Regions from separate parts of the Micromonospora sp. NPDC050397 genome, predicted to be linked through region 3. Evidence: riboswitches for the same ligand, from Rfam matches in the RefSeq annotation. Region 3 holds a riboswitch; each other region holds the start of a gene.
What was found. A riboswitch is a leader RNA that binds a small molecule or an ion and turns the genes downstream of it on or off. The one in region 3 is predicted to bind S-adenosylmethionine.
Positions count from the first base shown of each region.

Region 1: it holds a riboswitch for S-adenosylmethionine, as region 3 does, so the genes downstream of both, thrC (threonine synthase) here and ACI2K4_RS01770 (ABC transporter substrate-binding protein) in region 3, are expected to answer to the same signal.
Region 2: it holds a riboswitch for S-adenosylmethionine, as region 3 does, so the genes downstream of both, ACI2K4_RS32210 (aminotransferase class V-fold PLP-dependent enzyme) here and ACI2K4_RS01770 (ABC transporter substrate-binding protein) in region 3, are expected to answer to the same signal.

Region 1 is NZ_JBJDPS010000018.1:80,677-85,846, forward strand. It holds gene ACI2K4_RS32280 (GNAT family N-acetyltransferase) at 1-1,021, opposite strand, end outside; gene thrC (threonine synthase) at 1,322-2,620, opposite strand; SAM riboswitch class I at 2,631-2,764, opposite strand; gene ACI2K4_RS32290 (ABC transporter permease subunit) at 2,984-3,868, opposite strand; gene ACI2K4_RS32295 (alpha/beta fold hydrolase) at 3,905-5,170, opposite strand, start outside.
Region 2 is NZ_JBJDPS010000018.1:59,629-64,798, forward strand. It holds gene ACI2K4_RS32195 (AI-2E family transporter) at 1-752, opposite strand, end outside; gene ACI2K4_RS32200 (GroES family chaperonin) at 948-1,286, shown strand; partial or broken gene ACI2K4_RS32205 (PrsW family intramembrane metalloprotease) at 1,409-2,996, opposite strand; SAM riboswitch class IV at 3,021-3,203, shown strand; gene ACI2K4_RS32210 (aminotransferase class V-fold PLP-dependent enzyme) at 3,249-4,499, shown strand; gene ACI2K4_RS32215 (aromatic acid exporter family protein) at 4,644-5,170, opposite strand, start outside.
Region 3 is NZ_JBJDPS010000001.1:451,959-457,128, reverse strand. It holds gene ACI2K4_RS01780 (amino acid ABC transporter ATP-binding protein) at 1-668, opposite strand, end outside; gene ACI2K4_RS01775 (amino acid ABC transporter permease) at 700-1,491, opposite strand; gene ACI2K4_RS01770 (ABC transporter substrate-binding protein) at 1,533-2,426, opposite strand; SAM riboswitch class I at 2,695-2,784, opposite strand; gene ACI2K4_RS01765 (ribosomal protein bL36) at 3,092-3,214, shown strand; gene ACI2K4_RS01760 (hypothetical protein) at 3,309-3,824, shown strand; gene ACI2K4_RS01755 (glutamate-cysteine ligase family protein) at 4,041-5,170, shown strand, end outside.

The DNA of each region.
Region 1 (5,170 bases), on a different contig from region 3:
TGTTCCAGGAGTCGACGGGACGGAAGCCGATCGCCTCGTTGATCGAGATCATGTGGTCGTTGACCCCGGCGTTCCAGGTGTCGATGAAGCGCAGTTCAGCCTCGTGGGCCATGGTGAACCGCAGGTTCTCGACCTTGGCGACGGTGCCGAGCCGATGGCCCCGGTGGTCCGGGTCGACGATGGTGATCTGCTGGTACGCGTGCCAGGACACGCTCGCACCAAGATCGATCATGGTCCAGGCGACGAGTCGACCGGTGGCGTCGTGGCGCAGCCCGCTGTGGTAACTCCGCCGCCCGCGCGCGGCCAGCGCGGCGTCGACCGCCAGGATCCGCTCCCGGTCCGGTTTGGCCGCCTCCCACTCCAGGTCACCGAGGGGAGCGTCCTGGATCAGCCGGCCGTCGAGGTACGCGATGTCGTCCAGGTACTCGTCGGGTGCCGAGCCCGTCCACTGCACCAGCGAGTACCCGTCCGCCCGCCGCCACGCCTCGGCCAACAGTTCGTCCAGGCCGAGGTGGTCCAGGGTGGTGATGTCGAGCCGGCGCCTCACGTCGACCAGCGCGTTCTTCGCGCCGACCGAGGCGGCGAACGCGGCCACCGGGTCCGGGCCGGACGCCTGGCCGGGCAGTACGTCGACCGAGTGCCCGTTCAGCCGTCGGCGTCCCAGCTCGCGCAGGGTACGCACGGCGTACTCGTGGAGCGTCCGGCCGACGCCACGTCGCCGGTACTCGGGCAGCACCTCGATGCTCACCGAGGCGTTCTCGGTGTTCTCCAACTGCGGCAGCTCGACGCAGAGGAAGCCAACCGGCTCGCCGTCGAGGTACGCCAACGCGAACCGGTCCTCCTCGCCGGGCATCGGATGTCGTAGCTGCCCGAGGAAGCGTTGACGGCAGAACGGCGGAAAATCGGGCAGATCTGCCGCGATGATGGCGGCCCTGAGCGCGAAGGCCTGCTCGACCGCGAGGTCGTCGGCGACGTCGAGCGGGATGACGGCGATGCCTACGGGGGTGGCGGCGGTGTCCATGCCCCCGAGGGTGCCCGGCCTCCGCGACGAACGCGAGTCATTTAGTCCGGGACGTTGGTCGGGAGGACGTGCGCACAACGCCTCCGGCGCTGGGTCGTAAGAGCTTGAAAAGTCTACGGCGACACGTCCTCCCGCACGGAGCATTTTGCGTCGCCCGATACGCGGCGTCAAGCCCTCGGCGGGGTCTTTTGCTAACCGGTGGCAAATCGCCAGCTACCGAGCGCATTGGACACATCCGCCGATCGGACCAGTCCGCCATGGTCCGATCGGCCAAACGACACACGCTCGGACGACACACCGTCAGCCGAGCAGACCGACCTCGCGGGCCGCCTTCAGCGAGGGCTTGACCCGGTACGTCGGACCGACCAGCGACGCCACCGCGTCGATGGTCTTGAGCCCCTCGCCGGTGTTGTACACCACCGTCTCGGCGGTCGGGTCGAGCCGTCCACTCGCCACCAGCTTGCGCAGGCAGGCCACGGTCACCCCACCCGCCGTCTCGGCAAAAACCCCGGTGGTACGCGCCAGCAGCCGGATCGCGTCACGGATCTCGTCGTCGTCGGCGTACTCCATCCAGCCGCCGGTACGCCGCACCGCCTCCAGCGCGTACACCCCGGCGGCCGGGTCACCGATGTTGAGTGACTTGGCGATGCCGATCGGCTTCACCGGCACGATGGTGTCGGTGTCGTTGTGCAGCGCGGTCGCGATCGGGTTGCACCCGGCCGACTGGGCGCCGAACACCTTCCAGCCGTTGGCCGGCGCCTCGACCAGCCCGATCTCGACCAGCTCGCTGAACGCCTTGTCAATCTTGGTCAGCAGTTCGCCGCTGGCCATCGGGATGACGACCTGCTCCGGGATGCGCCAGCCGAGCTGCTCGGCCACCTCGTACCCCAGGGTCTTGGAGCCCTCGGCGTAGTAGGGGCGGACGTTCACGTTCACGAACGCGGTGTCCTCGAACTCGTCGGTCTCCACCAGCTCGCCGCAGAGCCGGTTCACGTCGTCGTACGAGCCCTCGATGGCGACCAGGTCGCCGCCGTACACGGCGGTTGTGACGATCTTGCCCTGCTCCAGGTCGGACGGGACGAAGACGATCGACGGCACCCCGGCCCGGGCCGCGTGGGCGGCCACCGAGTTGGCCAGGTTGCCGGTGGAGGCGCAGGCGAACCGGTTGAACCCGAGACCGCGCGCGGCGGTGAGCGCCACCGACACCACCCGGTCCTTGAACGAGTGGGTCGGGTTGGCGCTGTCGTCCTTGACCCAGAGCGGCGCGGTGATGCCCAGCTCGGCGGCGAGGTGCGGGGCGGCGACCAGCGGGGTCAGGCCGGGGTCGAGGGTGACCCGGGTGGCCGGGTCCTGCCCGGCGGGGAGGAGCGCGGCGTACCGCCAGATGTTCTGCGGGCCCGCTTCGATGTCGGCCCTGGTGACCCGGGCCAGCGCGGCCTGGTCGTAGGCGACCTCGAGCGGGCCGAAACACTCGTAACAGGCGTGCTGGGCGATCAGCGGGTACTGGGCACCGCAGCCCCGGCAGACCAACGCGCGCGCGGGGCTGGCCGGCGTCTCGCCACCGGTGGAGGTCTGGGTTTCACCGAGGGTCGCAGTCATGCGATGTGTCCTCTCATCTTTCCCCTGGACCGCACGGTGCGGCGGGGACGGACTTGGCACCTGCCTCGCTCGGCTCGTCATCGAGCCGGCGGGTGGTTGCCGGGGCTTCATCGGGCCGTATCCCTCTGCCCCTCTGGATGAGGTATTCAGTTGTGTGCCCGATCCTACGGGTGAACCCGTCTCCGGCCCAGAGCCACACCGCCCCTGTGACCCACACCCCAGGAAGAGATGTGATCGAAAACTTCGTACATGAAAGAACATGTAGATACACGTTCTTTCATGTACGTCTTCGCCGAGTTACCACTTTGACTGGGTGCACTTTGCCCGGATCGCCCCTCTTCCAGGATTCGCGCACGGGGCTGGCTAGCTGACCACGTCCTTGCGGGTGAAGCGCCAGAAGGCGAGGCTCCAGAAGACGGTGGCATAGCTGATCGCGGAGATGCAGCCGCGTACCAGGTCGTCGGTCTGGATTGGGGTGGAGAGCAGGCCGAGCCAGGCGGTGCTGTAGTGGGTCGGCAGGAAGTCGCGTACCACGCCGAGCGCCGAGATCTGGTCCAGGATGCTGGAGAGGATCCAGAGCAGCACCGCGCCGCCGACCGCCCCCAGTGCCGCGTCGGTGGAGACCGAGAGCAGGAACGCCAGACCGGCGACGACCAGCAGCGCCACGGCCAGGTAACCCAGGACGCCGAGCAGGCGCAGCAGGCCCTCGCCGGCCGGAATCTGGGCCGCGACGGTGCTGCTCAGCGGCTCCCAGCCGTACCGCAGGGTGCCGAGCAGCAGGGCGGTGCCGGCGAGCAGCAGCAACGCCAGCCCGGAGTAGGCGAGCGCGACCACCAGCTTCACCGCGAGCAGCCGGGACCGGGGGACCGGGATGGCCAGCAGGTAACGCAGGCTTCCCCAGCTCGCCTCGCTGGCCACCGGGTCGCCGCAGAACAGCGCCACCACCACGACCAGCAGGAACGACGCCGAGACAAAGAGGCAGAAGAGGGCGAAGTTGAGCCCGCCCGAGGTGGCCAGGTCGATCAGGCTGGCGAACTCGCCGTTGCCGTTGTCGTCGTCACCGCCCGCGTCGAACTGGAACGCGATCAGCACGATCAGCGGCAGCAGCACCATGCAGGCCAGGGTCAACTGGGTACGTCGCCGGGCGAACTGGCGGCGCCACTCGGTCGCCACCGACAGGGTCGCCCCCGGGCGGTAGTTCGGGGCGGCACCCGCGTGCGAGACGGTCACCTGATCCGAGCCGGCCATGTCAGCGGTCCCCGCTTCCCCGAGTGTCTGTCATCGTCATCGGTCCCCGCTCCCCCGGGAGTTCTCCCCGACCAGGGCCAGGAAGGCGTCCTCCAGTCGGCGGCGCGGCATCACCCGGTCCACCCCGACACCGGCCCGGACCAGTTCGGCCACCACGTCGCTGCGGGCCGTCCCGTTGACGTCCACGACCAGGGCGCCGTCGCCGTTGGAGAGCACCTCCACCCCGTCCAGCCGGGCCAGCACGGCCCGCGCCGCGACCGGGTCGGTCACGTCGAACTGCACGCTCGGCGACTCGCCGACGATCTCCTCCACCGGTCCGGCGGCGACGATGGTGCCCTTGTTCACCACCACCGCGTGGGTGCAGGACTGTTCCACCTCGGCCAGCAGGTGGCTGGAGACGAGCACGGCCCGGCCGCCGGTCGCGTACCGGCGGAGCACCCGGCGCATCTCGGCGATCTGCGGCGGGTCGAGCCCGTCGGTCGGCTCGTCGAGTACCAGCAGCTCCGGCAGGCCGAGCATGGCCTGGGCGATCGCCAGCCGCTGCCGCATCCCGTGGCTGTACGTCCTGGTCCGGCGGTGGATCGAGGCGCCGAGGCCGGCGATCTCCACCGCCTCCTCGAAGTGGGCGTCGGCGAACGGCCGCCCGGTGGCCCGCCAGTACGCCCGCAGGTTCGCCATCCCGTCCAGGTGTGGCAGGAAGCCCGGCCCCTCGACCAGCGAGCCGATCCGGGAGAGCACCGGGGATCCGGGCACGAGCCGGTGACCGAAGACGAAGATCTCGCCGGCCGTCGGTTGGGTCAGCCCCATCAGCACCCGCAGGGTGGTGGTCTTGCCGGCACCGTTCGGCCCGAGCAGGCCGACCACCTGACCCCGGCGTACCTCGAAGTCGACCCGGGAGACGGCGACGAAGCCGTCCGCGTACTCCTTGCGCAGTTCCCGGACGACCAGCGGGATGTCCGCGTACTCCGGGGTCACGGAGGTGTCGTGGCGGTGGTGTCGGCGACGGACGACCAGCACCACCACGACGAGCCCGACCGCGATCGCGGCGAGCAGCGCGACCAGCGCCCAGCGCCACAGCGCCCCGCCGGTGGCGATCGGCTCGCCGTCCACCGTCGGCAGGGTGATCTGGTCGCCGCCGAGGCCGACCGAGTAGACCGTCGGCTCGACCGGGCTGGCGTAGCCCTGGTCGGAGGTGGCGACGACCAGCGCGAGCCGGTGGCCCGCCTCGACCCGGTGCACGATCGCCGGCAGCGTCACCCGGACCGGCGCCGCGCCGGCCAGGTCGGTCGGCAGGCCGCCCAG
Region 2 (5,170 bases), on a different contig from region 3:
TCACGGAGGAAGAAGAAGGTGGCGAAGAGCACCAGCAGGGCACCGGTGAGCAGTTCGAAGAGCGTGGTCGCGGTGGAGAGAGCCCCGCTGGTCAGCGCCTGGGTGTTCTCGTCAATCCACTTCTGCGCCTCGTCGATGTACGAGTTGAGCTGGTTGTCCGACAGGTGCAGCGGCCCGGTACGGAGCCAGTTCTGGATCTGCCGGATGCCCTCGGAGGCGTTCTTGCTCAACTCGGGCACACCACCGATGAACTCGGTCACCACCCGGGTGAGCGTGCCCACCACCGCCGCGATGCCGCCGACCAGCACCAACGCGGTCGCCAACGAGCGGGGGAACCGGGCCCGGAGCAGCCAGCCGACGGCCGGTGCGAGCAGGGCGGAGAGCAGCAGCGCGATGACCAGCGGGATGATCACGATCCTGATCGTCCCGATCAGCCTGAGCAGCGCGTAGGTGACCAGGCCGATGGCGAGCAACCGCCAGGACCAGGCACCCGCGATCCGCAGTGCCCTCGGCACCTCCGCGTCGTCCCGGCTGGCCGTGGAGGAGTGCGGCGCCGCCCCGGAGTCGGACGGCGTGCGCGGTGGCGGCACGGGTGCGGCGTACTGGTCCTCGGTCGACCGCTCCGGGGCGGGCAGCCGCTCGTCGGCGGGCACCCGCTCACCCGCCGCCCGCCTGGCCCGGACCGACGCCCGGCCGGACTCGTACGCGCGGCGGGCCTTTGCCCGTAGCTGTTCGAATCGGCTCAAGCGCACCTCCTGGCTGAGGGGCCGGCTCCTGGCTGGAAAATCGGCCTTCCTACGGTAGCCGGCGCGAACACACCGAAACGGTCCGTTCCAGCCCTGATTTCTCCCCCAGTATTGCCCCTGACCACGCCCTGCCAACCAGCCCGGCGGCCGTGACCTCGGCCTCCACGGCCGGCGCTCCGGCCGCACGGTAGCGTTCCGGTCGTGACCGCCGATCCAGACCTCGACAACGGCCTACCGATCCGCCTGCTGCACGACCGCGTCCTGGTGCGCCTGGAGGGAAGCGAGGGCGAACGGCGTTCGAGTGCCGGCATCGTCATCCCGGCGACCGCGTCGATGGGACGCCGGCTGGCCTGGGCGACCGCGGTGGGCGTCGGACCGAACGTACGCTCGATCGTCTCCGGCGACCGGGTCCTCTACGACCCGGACGACCGTTCCGAGGTGGAACTGCACGGTCGGGAGTACGTCCTGCTGCGGGAACGCGACGTGCACGCGGTCGCCGCCCAGCGGGTCGACACCGACTCCACCGGCCTGTACCTCTGACCCGCCGACTGGTCCGCGCCCCCGGACCGGTCCGCGCCCCCGGACCGGTCCGCGCCCCCGGACCGGTCCGCGCCCCCGGACCGGTCCGCGCCCCCGGACCGGTCCGCGCTCCTGAACCCGGGTCAGCGGTGTCCCACCGGCGGTGGACCGTACGTTCCGTAACCGGGCGGTGGTGGCCCGTAACCGGGCGGTAGGGGGTGACCGGGCGGTGGCGGCGGCGTGAGGACCACCGGGATCGGCACCACCGGCTCGTCCGGGGCGGCGATCGTGCGTGGTTGCCCGTCCGGGAAGGCCAGGTGGTAGTTCGTCCCGTCCCAGTGCGCGACCGGCGCCTGCGGGTCCCGACCCACGAAAACCCTCCGGTACGCGGCGATGTCGTTGAGCAGCAGCCACTCCTCGTGGGCGGTCTGCGCCCGCTGCGACGGTTTGGTGTCCAGTCCCCGCAGCATCCCGTCGCGCAGCAGCGCGAGCCGGGTCGCGGAGAACTGGAAGCCGCGCATCGCCTTCAGGCCGGGCTCACCGGCCACCCGCCGGGCCCACCGCCGGGCCGAGTGCCGCCGCCCGAGGCTGCCGAGTGCGGCCACCTCGGGAGGGCTGAGCCAGCCGGCGCGTACGTAGTCGGGCAGCCGCCGCTCGGTCAGTCGTCCCTCCCAGCCCCGCAGCCAGACCGCCAGGCCGACCATGCCGAAGAAGATCGGCACCATCACCCCGATGTAGCCGTAGAGCACGATCAGGTTCTGCCCGAGCGCGGCGGCCAGCGACGGCATCAGGTTCCAGGTGCCGTGCAACATCATCGCCGCCAGCAGGCCGGCGAGCGGGGCGAAGACCCGGATCCGCCGGTCCGCCGCCCGGGCCGCGATGCCCAGGCCGATACCGGTCATCGCGGTGAAGAGCGGATGGGCGAAGCCGGTGAGCAGGATCCGCACGATGAAGATCGCGAAGACGTTCTGCACCCCGGTCGCCGGGCCGTACTGGTCGGCACCGGCGGCGTAGCCGTACCCGCCCAGGTAGAGGATGTTCTCCACCATCGCGAAGCCGACCGCCGAGAGTCCGCAGTAGACGATCCCGTCGGTGATGCCGGACCACTCGCGGCGTCGGAACAGCAGCAGCAACAGCGGGCCGAGCGCCTTGGTCAACTCCTCGACGAACGGCGCGCCGAGCACCGACACCAGTGAATCTGGCAGCCCCCACCGGGCGAACTGGTCGGCGGTGAGCTGGTTGACCTCGAGCGAGGCGGTGGTCGCGACAAAGGCGCCCCAGGTGAAGCAGAAAAGCAGGTAGATCATCGGCTCGGGCTCGTACCGGTCGAGCCAGAGGAAGCAGGCGATCAGCACCGGCACCGGCAGGATCGCCGCGGCCAGCCCGATGAGCAACGCCTGGAGACCGAGACTGTCACCGAGTTGGATGGCCATGAAGACGGCGCAGCCGGCGATGAGCAGGATCACCGCCGCCAGCACCAGGCCCCGCCGCCAGGTCAGCCCCCGACCGCCGAACCAGCCACCCCCGCGCGGGCCGGCACCGGCCGGCCCGACACCAGCCGGGACGGCACCAGCCGGCACGGGCGGCGCGGCGGGCGGGATCGGCGGTTGCGTCGACGGCTGCGGCTGCGTCGACGGCTGCGGCTGCGGCTGCGGCTGCGGAACTCCGCCGGGCGGGGTGTCGGCCATGCCGCCCAGCGTAGTCACCCCCGACCCGCTGGCCGGACCGCAATCGGCCCGGTTATGCTGCCAGCCAGGTCACGAGTGCCAGCGACCAACGACCACCATCACGACCGACGCCGGGTCACCACCCGGACGAGGCCGACGGAGGTGGACGAAGCCCCAGCTTGCTGGCCGGCAACCCTCGTCGAGTTCGCGGTGGGGTGCCCTGGGTGATGACCGGGCCCAGCCCGAACCGCGTGCTGGGCAAGCGCGGGCCCCAACCCTCAGCAACCGGGGTCCCGGATTGCCGGAGGTCGTACCCATGGGTTCTGTTCTCGCACCCGTCGTCCCCACCCCGACCGGTGCCGATCCGCTGGACGTACTCGGCGTGCCCGACCTGGTCAACCTCGACTACGCGGCCACCGCACCCTGCGCCCGGGTGGCCGCCGACGCGGTGGCCGAGCTGCTGCCCTGGTACGGAAGCGTGCACCGGGGCGCCGGTGGGCTGTCCCAGCGCAGCACGCTCGCCTACGAGCGGGCCCGCCAGACGATCGGCGACTTTCTCGGCACCCGCCCCGACGACGAAGTGATTTTCACCCGGAACACCACCGACGCGCTCAACCTGCTCGCCCGCGCGGTGCCGGCCGGCACCAGCGTGGTCACTTTCGGCGGTGAGCACCACGCCAACCTGCTGCCCTGGCCGAACGTGGTGCGGCTGCCGGTGCCGGCGACCCCCGACGCGGCGGTCCGGGCGCTCGGCGAGGCGCTGGGCGAACTGCGCCGGGGCAGCGACCGGTCGGCACCGATCCTGGTCGCGGTGACCGGCGCCAGCAACGTCACCGGCGAGTGCTGGCCGACCGAGGCGCTGGCCACGGTCGCCCACCGGCACGGCGCCCGGATCGCGGTCGACGCCGCCCAACTCGCCCCGCACCTACCGGTGGACCTCGCCGCCTCGGGGATCGACTACGTGGCGATCTCCGGGCACAAGCTCTACGCCCCGTTCGGCACCGGCGTGCTCGCCGGGCGGGCGGACTGGCTCGACGCGGCGCCGCCGTACCTGGTGGGTGGTGGCGCGACGCTCGGCGTGGGCAATGCCACCCACGACGTACGCTGGGCAACCGGCCCCGGGCGGCACGAGGCCGGCACCCCCAACCTGCTCGGCGCGGTGGCCCTGGCCGCGGTCTGTGCCGCCCTCGACGCGGCCGACCGGGGCGAGTTGTACGCCCGGGAGCAGCGCCTGCTGGCCCGGTTGCGGGACGGGCTGCGCGCCCTGCCGCACGTCGTCGAACTGCGGACCTTCGGCGCCGACGCGCCACGGGTCGGCATCGTCTCGTTCGTGGTCGCCGGCCGGGACTCCGCCGAGGTCGCCACGGAACTCGGTCGCCGCTACGCGATCGGGCTCCGCGACGGCCTGTTCTGCGCCCATCCGCTAGCTCGCCGGCTGCTCACCGAGGCGGCCGACCGCAGCGGTCGGGGTGACCTCCCACCGACCGCGCTGCGCGCGAGCATCGGGCTGGGCAGCACCCCCGCCCACGTCGACCGACTGCTCGACGCCCTGGCCGAGCTGCGCTGACCCGACACTACCCTCCGGGCACTACCCGCCCGGCCGAGCCGCGCTGCCCCGACGCCGCCCGGTCGTCCTGTCGCCCATTCGGCTGGACGACCGGGCGGCTGGGCGGTTGGACGACCGGACGGCTGGACGGCTGGACGGCTGGGTTCAGTGTGCCGACGGGCGGGACGCGTGCGACGCCGGTGTCTGGGCGCTCACCGCCCGCCGGACCAGCCGGTTCGCCTCGGTCCGCTCCAGCCCGGTGGCCCGAAGCACGTCACTGGCGGTGGTACGGACCTGGGCGACCACCACGCTGCCGGAGAACCCGACCCCCTCGCTGTACGCCCGTCCGGCCGCACTGACCGAGCGGAGCACCCGTTCCCGGGCCGCCTCCGGCTCCAGCCCCGCGCCGAGTTCCTGGTGCAGCAGCCGTACGGCGTCGGCGAGTTGCCGTACCGCCGAGGCCATCGCGGCCGGGACCGGCTCGTCGTCCTCCAGCGCGGTCACCGCCCGCCGCACCAGCACCCCGCTGTTGTGTACGGCGTGGTTGATGTACTCGGCGCTCTCCGCGTACCGGGTCAGTGCCCGCCGCCGGTTCCACCGGGCGGGGGCGAGGGTGGCCGTCTCCCGACCCCCCTCCAGCGCGTCCTGGAGTCCGTCCATGTACTCCTCGACCCGACGCAGCCGCTCCAAAG
Region 3 (5,170 bases):
CCGGCCTCGACCACCCGGCCACGGTCCATGAAGACCACCTGGTCGGCGACCTGCCGGGCGAAACCCATCTCGTGGGTGACCACGACCATGGTCATGCCCTGCGTGGCCAGGTCGGCCATCAGGGCCAGCACACCCTTGACCAGTTCCGGGTCGAGCGCCGAGGTCGCCTCGTCGAAGAGCATGACCCGAGGAGACATCGCCAGGGCGCGGGCGATGGCGACGCGCTGCTGCTGGCCGCCGGAGAGCTGCGCCGGTCGGGCGTCCGCCTTGTGCCGCAACCCGACGACGTCGAGCTGGCGCAGCGCCACCTCCGCCGCCTCGTCCGCGTCGAGCCGCCTGAGGTGCCGCAGCGCCAGGGTGAGGTTGCGCAACACGGTCAGGTGTGGAAAGAGGTTGAACTGCTGGAAGACCATGCCGATCCGCTGCCGTAGCAGGTCCGGGTCCTGTCGCAGCACACTCTCGCCGTCGAGCAGCACGTCGCCCCGATCCGGCTCGAGCAGCCGGTTGAGCGTACGCAGCAGGGTGGACTTCCCGGACCCGGACGGCCCGATCACGCAGGCGGTCTCGCCCCGCCCCACGTCCAGGTCGACGCCGCGCAGGACCTGGTTGGCCCCGAAGGCGAGGTGGATGTCGCGGGCGGCCAGGCTGACCGACTCGTACGGTGTCACGGCGACGGGTTGCCGCACCGGTTGGTGTTGCTCAGGCACGCCGTACTCCCCCTTCGGTGATCGTGCTCGGCCCGGCCGGCACGGCGAGCGGATCGGCCTCGTCGTCGCCGACACCACCCGCCCTGCCCTCGCGCAGCCGCCGGTCGATCCGGTTGACCAGGTGGGTCAGTGGCACCGTGATGGCCAGGTAGAAGAGTCCGGCCAGGAGCAGGGCGGACTCGTTCCCGGTGTTGGCGGCGTAGTCCTGGCCGATCCGGAACAGGTCACGCTCGCTGGCCAGCAGACCGAGGAAGTAGACCAGGCTGGAATCCTTGATCAGCGCGATGAGCTGGTTGACCCAGGCGGGCAGAATCCGCCGTACGCCCTGCGGGATGATCACCAGGCGCATCGCCGTACGGTGCGACAGGCCGAGCGCACGGCTCGCCTCCAGTTGGCTGGCCTCGACGCTCTGGATGCCGGCGCGGAAGATCTCACCGATGTAGGCGGCCGAGATCAGCGACAACGCGAGAATCCCCAGCGGGTACGGGTTCGGCCCCCACCAGGCCATGCCGAGCGGGGCGAGTCCCACCCCGACGAGCAGGATGGTCACCGCCGCCGGCAGTCCCCGGAACACGTCGGTGTAGATCCGGGCCGGCCAGCGCAGCCAACGGGTCCGAGCCAGGCCGGCGACGGCCAGCAGCATGCCGAGCAGGGTTCCCAGGACGGCCGAGACGAGCGCCAGCAGCAGCGTGTTCCGTAGGCCGATCGTGAACATCTCGGGCAGGGCCTCGCGCATCGACCCGAGGTCGAAGAACGTCTCCCAGAGCGTCTTGAGGGTATCCATCGCCTTACCTGTCTCGGACCCGTCGGGCGGTCAGCGGTCGGTCAGGCCGACGGGGTGGTCGACGGCGTGGCCGACGGGTTGGTCGACCCGGCCGCCTTGACCGGTGGGAAGGTGACGTTGCCGCTGCCCGGCTTGAAGGTGTCCGGGACGGCGCGCCCCGGGTAGTACTGCTCCTGGAGCCGGGTCCAGGTGCCGTCGGCGATCACCTGGTCGAGACCCTTGTCCAGCAGTTCGCGCAGCGCGTCGTTCCCCTTCGCCACGGCGAAGGCGGTCGGGGCCGAGCCGAGCTGCTTCTCGGCCAGGACGATCTTGCCACCACTGTCCTGTGCGGACTTCTCGCCGATCTCGGCGGGGGCGATCCAGGCGTCGGCGGTCTTTGCCTTGAGCTGGTTGATCGCCCCGTTGTAGTCCGGCACGCGTACCGGGTCGAGGCCCTCCCCGGTGGCGTAGTCGTCCTGCACGGTGCCCTGCACCACGACCACCCGGGCGCCCTTGAGCTGGGCGAAACTCTTGATCGGCGATCCGGCGGGCACGTCCAGGCCGAAGTAGCCGAAGTCGTACCCGTTGCCGAAGTCGACCGTCTTCTTGCGCGCCTCGGTGATGGTGATCGACGAGCTGCCGACGTCGAACTTGTGGTTGTTGACCTGCGCGAGCAGCGCGGAGAACTCGGTGCCGACAAACTCGACCTTCAGCCCGACCTTGCCGGCGACGGCGGTCAGCAGGTCGTTGTCGAAGCCGGTGAACTTTCCGTCCTTCAGGTACACGTTGGGCGGCGCGTCACTGAGCGTCCCGACCCGCAGGGTCCCGGGTCGCAGCAGGTTGTACGGGTTCTCCGTGGCCTCGTCGGCGGACGAGCCGCAGGCGGCGGCGACCCCCAGGAGCGCGATCGCGGCGACACCGGAGAGCAGGCGGGTGAATGGACGGGAAATACGCATGTGCGGGTACTCCAAAATTGATTCGCGTACGACAGCACGCGCCCCGAGAAATGGGAACCGGGGCGGCAAGGAACGGAACATGACGCGACGCGTCATGCCTCGGTTTTCTTCGGAAATACCGGCGTCAGGACCGCCGGTGACGATGGTCAGCCGTGGCGGGGACAGAGCATCGTGCCGGTACGACACAGGTCGATGTGCCGACGCCACCAGTGCCAGGTGACATGCAGCCGGCCGACTTGGCCGACACGTGATCCACGCACGGAACAAACCTCCATCGATCCTGGCGGTAGCACCCGCACCCGGCGGGGGGTTGCTGCGATATCGACGAGCCAGGTCTCTCAATCGCTCTGGATGGGCTGCGTCAGCCTACTCAATCGACTCGGCGCAATTCCAGTCGGATACGCCCGACATCACTGTGGCGCTCGCCACCGGACCACACCATTCCGGCCCCGGATTCTGTCCCGGGGCAGTCCCGGCGACGACGAGCCGGGGAACCGGACACGGGGGCCGATCGGGCTCATTCCGAGCGGCGCGGACTCGGGGTGGGTAACCGGTCCCGCCCCGGGCGGACCGGGGAATCCCGACGGCGGCGGCAACGTTGACGATCCCGGAAGGCCGAAAAGGCATCGAGGCAGAGAAGCCATACGTGAAGCCGGGAGGCAGTCATGAAGGTGCGCAGCTCGCTACGGGCCCTGAAGCAGCGGCCGGGTTCGGTCGTCGTGCGTCGCCACGGCAAGGTGCTCGTGGTCAACCGCAGCAACCCGCAGTGGAAGTCCCGCCAGGGCTGACGCCCCGACGGAATGCTCCGGCGCAGGACGGGTAGTCGACGTTCCTGCGCCGAGGTTGACGGCTCCCGGCGAGGACGAGCGGAACGGGGGGAACATGGCGCGTCGTCCCCGGGAGCCGTTCCACCGCACGAGGAGACCCAGCCCACGCAGTCGACTGGCGAACGGGATCGTGGCCGGCGCGGTGGCCACCCTCGCCCGTGAACTGGTCAGCAGTCTGGACGTGGCGATTCGCGGGCGCCCGATGAGCGAAACCCACCAACGTACGGTGGGTCGGCTCGCCGACCTGGCCGACGTCAGCCTCGGCCCGGCGGAACCGGCCGCGAACCGGCGCGCGGGTCTCGGGCCGCTGCTGGGCTTCGCCAACGGGGTGCTGGCGGTGACGCTCTTCGTGGCGCTCACCGGTCGTCGGCGCCCTCCCACGCCGGTGGCCGGCGTCCTGGTGGGTGTCGGGGCGCTGATCATCGCGGACGGTCCGATGGCCGCGCTGGGCGCGACGAACCCGAGGCGTTGGCAAGCGCAGGACTGGTTCGAGGACGCGTTCCCGTACGTCGCCTACAGCATCGCCGCGATGGCGACCCTGCGCCGGTTGGAGCGGGCGACCGGGGGATAGCGACCGGTTGTTCACCCGGCTCCATCGACTGTTCACACGTCGTTGACGCGATGCGACCTGGACACCTCGACCGGCCAGCCCGCTAATGGAGATCACCTCCAGCCACTGGGCATCCGGGTCGGCGGGAGCCATCCCACACTCACCACCGAACCTTCGTGTCCCAAGCGGTCGGGTGCCGCCGGACACCGGGATCCCGTACCCAAAACGGAGTCCATCGTGGACGCTGCGGCCCTCACCGAGGCGACAGCCACCGCCTACGTCGCCGCCGCCGGCTTTCGGGTCGGTCCCGTCGGCCGGCTCGGTGTGGAACTCGAGTACATCCTGCGGGACCCCGCCGATCCGCTCGACCGCCCCTCGATCGACCGGCTGCGTGCCGCGCTCGACGGGCTGGGTGACCCGCTACCGGGCGGCGGTCGGATCAGCATCGAGCCCGGTGGCCAGCTCGAACTCTCCTCCTCGGTCGGCACCGACCTGCGCGACTGCGTCGGGGCGGTCACCGGTGACCTGGCGTTGGTGCGTACGGCACTCGCCACGGCCGGTCTCCACCTCGACACCACCGGCCTGGACGAGGACCGGCCCGCACGACTGATCACCGATCATCCGCGTTACCTGGCGCTGGCCGCCCATCACGACCGCTCGGGCAATCGTGGCCGTACGGTCATGTGCAACACCGCCTCGGTGCAGGTGTGCGTCGACGCCGGGGACGAGTCGAACGAACCGACCGCCTACCACCGCCGCTGGCGACTGGCGAACGCGATCGGACCGGTGCTGCTCGCCGCCTTCGCCAACTCGCCGCACGTCACCCGGTCCGGCACCCGGTGGGTCTCGTACCGGCAGGCGCTGCGGTTCGGCACGGACGCGAGTCGTACCCGCGCTCCACGTGCCGGCGTCGAGCCCCGGGCCGAGTGGGCGCGGTACGCGTTGGACGCGAAGGTCGCCATGGTCGCCGGGGCGCCGCACCTGCCGTGGCTCGCCCCGGCGGGCCTGACCATGCGTAACTGGCTGCGTGGGCACGGCCCCCGCCCGGTCACCCTGGACGACCTGGAACGTCACCTCGGCACGCTGGTGCCGCCCGTGCGGCCACGCGGTTACCTGGAGTTCCGCATGATCGACCAGCAACCGGGTGACGGTTGGGTGGTGCCGGCCGCCGTGGTGACGGCCCTGATGGACGATCCCGCCGCCGCACGGGCCGCCACCGAGGCGACCGCGCATCTCGGGCAACTGCGCCCGCACCGGGGCTGGCTGACCTCCGCTCGCGAGGGTCTGGCAAATCCGGGCCTGCACACCGCCGCGGTCACCTGTTTCACCGCCGCCGTCGACGCGCTGCCCCGGATCGACACCCCGCC